2 regions of the Shewanella marisflavi genome follow, and region 1 is predicted to be linked to the other one. Evidence: predicted binding sites of a transcription regulator. Region 1 holds the regulator's gene; the other holds the start of a gene.
The links. The regulator ArgR, encoded in region 1, controls arginine synthesis, uptake and breakdown. The targets are predictions, from matches to a motif close to ANTGAATANNTATTCANT.
Positions count from the first base shown of each region.

Region 1 (4,406 bases):
CGTCGACCGACTTATTTATAAGCAGTTGGATTCGGATGTCGCCCTTATTAACCAACTCGGATTCTACATCATCAACGGCGGGGGCAAGCGTATGCGGCCGCTGCTCTCTATCTTAGCTGCCCGTGCTATCGACTACGAAGGCGAAGCACATCTTAAATTGGCTGCAATCGTAGAGTTCATTCATACCGCCTCTCTACTGCATGACGACGTAGTTGATGAGTCTATGTTAAGACGCGGCCGAGAAACTGCCAATGCCCTGTTTGGCAATAGCGCCAGCGTATTAGTAGGGGATTTCCTCTATACCCGCTCATTTCAGATGATGACCGAGCTTAAGAGCATGCAGGTTCTTGAGGTGCTCGCCGATGCCACTAACGTATTGGCCGAAGGTGAAGTGCTTCAGTTAATGAACTGCAACGATCCGGACACCACCGAAGAAAGCTATATGCGGGTGATCTATTGCAAGACCGCCAAACTATTCGAGGCAGCCACACGTCTCGCTGGCGTACTGGCCGATAGCAGCATAGAGGTGCAAACCGCCCTTGCCGACTATGGTAAATACTTAGGCACAGCCTTTCAGCTTACCGACGACCTACTCGACTATACTGCCGACACCGAAGAGCTGGGCAAAAACATAGGTGATGACTTAGCCGAGGGTAAACCTACTCTGCCACTGATCTACGCCATCGCCAATGGAAATGAGGTCGAACGCCAATTGATCCGCGATGCGATCGAACAAGGCGACGGTACAGGACACATAGAAACCATACTAAATGCACTACAAGAGTGTGGTGCCCTTAACTATACAGAGAAAAGGGCTCAGGAAGAGGCTGAGAAAGCGATACGCGCCTTAGACATTATTCCTGATAGCGACTACAAGCAGGCTCTGATATCGCTTGCTAAAATCGCTGTCGCGCGCAATCACTAATTAGAGCAAGTCTTCAAGCTTGCGGTGCGTCGATAACATCACACATAAAAAAATGGAGCCAATTGGCTCCATTTTTTATTCAGGACTAAACCTTACTCACACTGCGTCTTACTTAACGAAGTCGACACCCAGAGTGATATCGGCTTTCAGTGTATCTAGCATAGCGTCACGAGCGTTAGCTTCAAACTCGCTCACTTCACCATAAGCAAGTACTTGCTCAACACCGTTCTTACCCAGAAGTACTGGTTGTGCGAAGAACTCGGCATGTTCACTGCCACCATCAACATAGGCACATTCCACCACGTTCGCTTCGCCCTGTAGGCCACGAACCAGTGACAGACCGAAACGACAAGCCGCTTGACCCATAGAAAGGGTCGCGCTGCCGCCACCGGCTTTAGCTTCAACCACTTCGGTACCTGCGTTCTGGATACGAGTAGTTAGTGCTGCCACTTCTTCATCAGAGAAGCTTACGCCTTCAACTTGAGATAGCAGAGGCAGAATAGTCACGCCACTGTGGCCACCGATAACGTTAACTTTAACGTCAGCAACATTCAGACCTTTCGCTTCGGCAACGAAAGTTTCAGAACGGATAACATCAAGTGTCGTCACACCGAACAGACGGTTCTTATCGTAAACACCCGCCGCTTTTAACACCTCAGCAGCAATAGCCACTGTAGTGTTCACTGGGTTAGTGATAATACCAATCAGCGCCTTAGGACAAGTTGCTGCGCACTTCTCAACCAGGTTTCTTACGATACCCGCATTGATGTTAAATAGATCTGAGCGATCCATACCAGGCTTACGTGCAACACCTGCAGAGATAAGTACCACATCGGCACCTTCTAACGCTGGCGTTGGATCTTCACCCGCAAAACCTTTAACTTCAACAGCGGTAGGGATATGGCTTAAGTCTACAGCAACACCAGGAGTAACTGGTGCTATATCATAAAGGGATAGTTTTGAACCGGCAGGCAATTGAGTTTTAAGTAGTAGGGCAAGAGCCTGGCCAATACCACCGGCGGCACCAAGTACAGCAACTTTCATAGTTATCTCCGTTAATTCTTGGATATTATGTGATATAGATCTAGATTTACCGATGGCGCAACATTACTGGAATCACGGTAAAAATTCAATTATCCCTTAGTCGTGTGGCCAGATAATTTCATTTTATCGTTGCAAGCTGCCATTTACGCCCCTTTTGCGATATAGTGGCCGCACTTAGCTCCACTCCCCCGCCCAAACCACACACCAAGTAGAATCTGAATTTTTATTCACACAATCCGAATAACACTTGACTAACGGCGCAAAAATATTCACAATGAGCCAGTTTTTTGAATATAAGAATAATTCGATATGCAAGCCAATAAAAATCAAGACGAACTTGTAAAGACCTTTAAGGCTATCTTGAAAGAGGAGCGCTTTGGCTCCCAGAGTGAGATAGTGAATGCCCTGCAAGCCGAGGGCTATAACAATATTAACCAATCCAAAGTCTCACGTATGTTGAGCAAGTTTGGCGCAGTGCGTACTCGCAACGCCAAACAAGAGATGGTCTACTGCTTACCGGCCGAGCTCGGAGTTCCGACGGCGGGCAGCCCACTGAAAAACTTAGTCCTGGATGTAGACCATAATCAATCTATGATCGTCGTCAGAACCAGTCCTGGAGCAGCTCAGCTTATCGCGAGATTGCTGGACTCAATAGGTAAGCCCGAAGGTATTTTGGGTACCATTGCCGGTGATGACACCATCTTTATCTGTCCATCGAATATTCAGGAAGTGGACAAGACCCTAGACACTGTCAAATCACTATTTAACTACGCAGATTAATCGCAGCTAAAATAGGCTAAAAAAAAAGACACCTCTGAGTGTCTTTTTTTTGTTTGCGACCAAATTGAATATTGTATATCAGATAGGATACACTGAGCCAGAACCATCCCCTCTATCACCTGATGGTTAAGGACCCGAGATGAATAACAATAAGATAATTAATATCGACAACCTCTGCTGGGAATCTTGGCAACACTCAAATCAATACGCCAGTCATCAAAAACATATCGGCGATGCCGCTGGCTGTCGACAGATAGGTGTCACCATGGAGCGCCTTGAACCAGGCAAGATCTCCTCTGTCGCCCATTATCACACCAAGGAAGAGGAACACCTCTACGCATTACAAGGCGAAGCAACCCTGTTTATTAATGGTGAGCCACATGACTTCAAACAGGGCGACTATATCTGTTTTACTGCCAACTCTGGGGTATCGCATACATTAAAGAATGAGTCCGATGCCGATTTTCTCTTCTTGGTATTGGGTAACAGAGATCCCCATGATGTTGTAGTGTACCCAGAACACAATAAAGTACAGGTAAGATCTATCGACGAGATCTACGCCAAGCGGCCCACCAACTATTGGGATCCCGACCACTAATCCACTTCTATCTGGCATAAAAAAACACACCTTAAGGTGTGTTTTTTATTGACTCGACTTCGCGGCGTTAGCCCTCTAAATCAGCTTCTCGCTCCATGAAATCCAGCGAGGGGGCAAAGAATGCCGAACCGGTCAACGCCTGAGTGAAATGCATTAGGTGATCGTGATTCCCTTCTCCGTCGCCATGGATCATGCTGTGCAGCATCTTCTCAAAATGCACCGAATTGTTACAGACAGAAATAAACATCAGCCCCTGCTCTTTCATCGAGCCGTATGGCATGCTCTGACGTAAGATCTCCATCGAATTTCCATCGACATCTTTCAGGTTCACACGTTTGGTATGACTGGTGAGCGGCTTATCTTCAGAGGCGTACTCGATATTGTCTATCTTAGTGCGACCAAAAATATCTTCCTGTTTCTTCTGTGGCAGTCGATTCCATTTGCTCAGGTTATGCGCAAACTTCTGCACATGGACGTAACTACCACCGCGAAACACCTCATCTTCATCACCCACTAAGGCCACGTCCTGACGGTGACGTCCCTTGGGGTTTTCGGTACCATCAACGAATCCAGTCAGATCCCGGGTGTCCATAAACTGGAAGCCCCGCTCCTCATCCACCAGCTCAACTAAGTCTTCAAACATCTGGCAAACCTCGTTCGCCACCAGGTGCAAGATGTCATAACGGTCACAGCGCAAATGCACAAAGAGATCATATTCATGGGCCGGCGCATCGCGGTTATCGGCGTGCATAGCGGGAAAAGGCTTTAACTGCTTGGGGCGCTGCACCGGATAGAGACTGTCCCAATAGTTCGCGCCAATAGCGACGAAACCGTTAAAGGTACTGTCGGCATATTGGTCGGCTAATTCATAGATATATTGAGCAACATTGGCGACACAGGGACGAAGTTGAGATTCGACACCGTCATTAGCGTTGAACATCAAATACACACTATGTAAATTTCCTTCGGCACACACACCCAGTTGTTCACGTGGCATAACCAGATTATCCATAAATAAACCTACCTTTCGTCAGTCTCAATTTCGGCAATATTATCCGA
Region 1 covers NZ_CP022272.1:3,436,086-3,440,491, forward strand. Annotated here, with positions in the region: gene ispB (octaprenyl diphosphate synthase) at 1-925, shown strand, start outside; gene mdh (malate dehydrogenase) at 1,034-1,969, opposite strand; gene argR (transcriptional regulator ArgR) at 2,279-2,749, shown strand; gene CFF01_RS15180 (cupin domain-containing protein) at 2,889-3,347, shown strand; gene CFF01_RS15185 (Dyp-type peroxidase) at 3,415-4,359, opposite strand.

Region 2 (4,406 bases), 460 kb from region 1:
TTGGCGTCGCTGTTAAAGCCTAACGCCGGATCAGACACGTCGTTAGCGGCGATCATATCCAGCTTCTTTCGCGTCAACTTATCCTTGGCGTAATGCTCGACATCCTGTGTCTCTGCGGCAAAACCTACGGTAAAGGGGCGAGCCTCATGGGCCGCGACCGTGGCTAAGATATCAGGATTGCGCACAAGCGCAAGTGACATCTCGGTCGAGGATTTTTTAATTTTCTCGTCGGCAATATCCGCGGTGCGATAGTCGCAGACAGCCGCGCAGCCGATGAAGATATCGCAGTGGTGTACTTGCTCCATCACGGCGTCAAGCATCTCCTGAGTAGAGCCGACATTGAGACGATTGACATTCATCGGTGTCTCTAAGTTCACAGGCCCTGTCACTAAGGTGACCTTGGCGCCCATCTCGGCTGCGGCTCTGGCCAGGGCAAAGCCCATCTTGCCTGAGCTGTGGTTGGAGATGTAGCGCACGGGATCGATAGCTTCTCGGGTAGGCCCTGCGGTGAGCAGTAGCGATACCCCCTGAAGCAGTTTAGGGGCAAAGAAGTGTTCGACACGTTCAGCGATAACCAGCGGCTCTTCCATGCGTCCTGGGCCGATTTCACCACAGGCCTGACTGCCTGATGCCGGTCCCCAGATGGTGAGGCCACGTTTTCTCAGGTTATCTAGATTGTCTTGGGTAGCGGTGTTGCGATACATCTGCTGATTCATCGCCGGACAAAGCACCACTGGCGCCTCGGTGGCTAAGCAAGTGGTAGTGATCAGCTCGTCGGCCATACCGGCATTGATGCGGGCAATCAGATTGGCGGTCGCTGGGGCTATCAGTACCATATCCGCCCAGCGGGCAAGTTCGATATGGCCCATCGCTGCCTCGGCTGCCGGGTCAAGTAAGTCGGTGGCTATTGGGTGGCCAGAGAGCGCCTGCAGCGTCAACGGTGTAATGAACTCCTGCGCACTTTGACTCATCACGACGCGCACATCGGCGCCGCGCTCTTTCAGGCGACGTACCAGGTCGGCAGACTTATAGGCGGCAATACCACCGCCAATTCCCAGCAATATCTTTTTGTTAGTTAGGCTCATATTGATCACTAATCGCGTTTAATTTTGCCCGCTAACCATACCACAATCGTGTCTCGGTTGAGGATACAAGTTTTTAAAAACTAGACCATACTCTAAACCCTAGGTGTAACAAGTTGGCCACGACAAGGAGTGTTTATGGCGATCAAGGATTGGCCTCAAGGAGAGGGGCCTCGTGAAAAACTGTTGCGTAGCGGTGCCGGGCAACTCTCTGATGCCGAATTACTCGCGGTGCTGCTCAGAAACGGCCTTAAAGGCCAAAGTGCCGTATCGCTCGCCAGAACCATGCTGAACCACTTTGGGGGGCTAAGACCTCTGTTTACCGCTTCAATGAGTGAAATATGCCAGATACAGGGTATAGGCCCGGTTAAATACGCCCAACTGCAGGCAGCTATTGAATTAAATAAGCGGATTGCAAAAGAAAATCTACAAAGAGGAAAGATTTTGACAGATCCTGATTTAACTCGGGACTATTTAATGAGACAATTAGCGGATCGTGCCTACGAAGTGTTTGCCATCTTATTGCTCGATAGTCAGCATAGGGTCATTCAATTCGTTGAACTGTTCCGTGGCACCATAGATTCAGCCTCGGTTTATCCACGTGAAGTGGTAAGCCTAGTGCTTGAGAAAAAGGCCGCAGCTGTGATTGTGTGTCACAACCATCCTTCTGGGGTGGCTGAGCCCAGTCATGCTGATCGGCGAATTACTGAGCGATTGAAATACGCGTTGGCGACTATAGATGTTTCGCTGTTAGACCATATGGTTATAGGCGATCGTGAGATAGTTTCGTTTGCAGAGAGGGGATGGATAGATTGAATATCCCTTGATCTTTGATTTTAGATCCTGTATAAAATGCGCCCTCTTTGTGTGCCTCGGGCGACGGCCATATTCGAGGTACATTAATGCTCGAGCGTTAAATTGTTTTTGGAGAAGATTGACATGTCAAGAGTATGCCAAGTTACTGGCAAGAAGCCGATGGTTGGTAACAACCGTTCGCACGCTAAGAACGCGACTCGTCGTCGTTTTTTACCTAACCTACAGAACCACCGTTTCTGGTTAGAAGACGAAAAGCGTTTCGTACAGCTACGTGTATCTACTAAAGGTATGCGTATTATCGATAAGAAAGGTATCGAAGTTGTTGTTGCTGAACTTCGTGCCCGCGGCGAGAAGGTGTAATAAACCATGGCTAAAGCTAAAGGTAACCGTGAGAAGATCAAGCTAGTTTCTAGCGCTAAAACAGGTCACTTCTACACGACTGAGAAGAACAAGCGTAACATGCCTGAAAAAATGGAGATCAAGAAATTTGATCCTGTTATCCGTCAGCACGTTATGTACAAAGAAGCGAAAATCAAGTAATTCTTGATTAACGTTTTTTTGGAAAAAGCCCCTCTTGTAGGGGCTTTTTTTTGTGCAGAATCCATTAAAAACCCCCATAGTTTACCGCCAAACTTTCCCAGAGCTTTGCTATTTGCTCTAGGGGCGAAGTTTCTATCGCTTACACTTACCTTCGCTTGCTAAGCTCCTGATTTAAGCCTGTTCTGCTATGCTTTATCCCAGCGTTATTCCTGTGATGAAAAATATCGCCCATAATGAAAACAAATGCTTTTAATGTGAATTTAAATGCAATAATATTGGCTTGTTATTCGTTTGGTGGCGATGTTGTCACATATTTATTGTTGAGGTTACGCGCGTGCGCACTACTGAGTTGGTCGAGGGGTTTCGTCATTCTGCTTCCTATGTGAATGCACATAGGGGGAAAACGTTTGTGGTCATGCTGGGGGGGGAGGCGCTTGCCCAGAGTCAGTTCCGCTCAATCATTAACGATATCGCCTTGCTCCATAGCTTGGGGATCAAAATTGTCTTAGTGCATGGCGCCAGACCGCAAATCGATGAGGCGCTGGCGGCGCATAACTTGAAGCCCGAATACTATAATGGCGTACGCATCAGCGATGAAGAATCCTTCAAGGTGATCAAACAGGTTGTAGGTGGTTTGCAACTGGACATTACCGCCCGTCTTTCCATGAGCCTGAGTAATACCCCAATGCAGGGGGCACAAATTAACGTGGTGAGTGGCAACTTCGTGATTGCTCAGCCCCTGGGCGTCGATAATGGTGTGGATTACTGCCTGAGTGGCAAGGTAAGACGCATCGATGTAGCAGGTCTAAGACGTCAGCTGGATAACCATGGCATAGTGCTTTTAGGCCCTGTGGCGGCGTCGGTCACCGGAGAGTGTTTTAATCTGACCGCCGAAGAGGTGGCGACCCAGATTGCGGTCAAGCTTAAGGCCGATAAGATGATTGGCTTTAGCGCCAAAGAGGGGATTATAGACAGTAATGGCGAGGTGATTGCGGAGCTGATGCCCACCGACGCTCAGCGAATTTTGTCAGAACTAACCGACGAAGATAATTGGTGCGTGGGGACACGTGCCTTTTTACAGGCCAGTATCGATGCCTGCCGTAACGGCGTGGCACGTTGTCACTTTGTCAGTTACCTCGATGATGGTGCCCTACTGCAAGAGCTATTCTCCCGTGATGGTATAGGTACTCAGATCGTCACTGAGAGTGCTGAGCGGCTGCGCCGGGCAAGTATTGCCGATATCGGTGGTGTCCTGGATCTTATCCGTCCGTTAGAGCAAGCGGGTATATTGGTCAGACGCTCGCGCGAGCAACTGGAGATGGAGATAGAGCAGTTTATGCTGATCGAGCGTGATAGTTTGGTGATTGGCTGCGCCGCGCTTTATCCTTTCGAAGAAGATAATGCCGGTGAGTTTGCTTGTTTGGTGGTGCATCCCGATTATCGTGACGCTGACCGCGGAAGCGTATTGCTGAAAAACATCATAGGTCAGGCCAAGGTGCGCGGCTACTCTCGCTTGTTTGCGCTCACGACACGCAGCATACATTGGTTCCTTGAACATGGTTTCCAGATAGTCGATGTTGATGCCCTGCCAAATAAGAAGAAACAGCTTTACAACTATCAGCGCAAGTCGAAGATTCTTGCGCTAGATCTTTAATAAATACAGATTCCAAAAAAACCACGCTTAGCGTGGTTTTTTTACTTCGAGATCATATCAAAGCGCTATCTTGACATAATATGTCGCCAGCCCCATAGTAATCCTAATTTCTCGAGATAAGACTTTGCGCAGGCTTATTATTGGCGTTTGACCTGTGGCTAGGCTTATCTTAGCTGCTATTTTTGTAGGATACTTAAACATGGAATCTCAAATTTTTCCGCTCGCAACCTTTGACTCGACAACCAGCATGGCATTTGTTTCACTCTTGCTTGGCATCGCCTTGGTGATAGTGTTAATCAAGGTTAAGCCCATGC
Region 2 covers NZ_CP022272.1:3,892,713-3,897,118, reverse strand. Annotated here, with positions in the region: gene coaBC (bifunctional phosphopantothenoylcysteine decarboxylase/phosphopantothenate--cysteine ligase CoaBC) at 1-1,085, opposite strand, end outside; gene radC (RadC family protein) at 1,221-1,898, shown strand; gene rpmB (50S ribosomal protein L28) at 2,022-2,258, shown strand; gene rpmG (50S ribosomal protein L33) at 2,265-2,438, shown strand; gene argA (amino-acid N-acetyltransferase) at 2,773-4,092, shown strand; gene CFF01_RS17115 (hypothetical protein) at 4,292-4,406, shown strand, end outside.
Region 2: a site for ArgR is predicted at 2,692-2,709, ahead of argA (amino-acid N-acetyltransferase). Genes of this name have one in related genera too.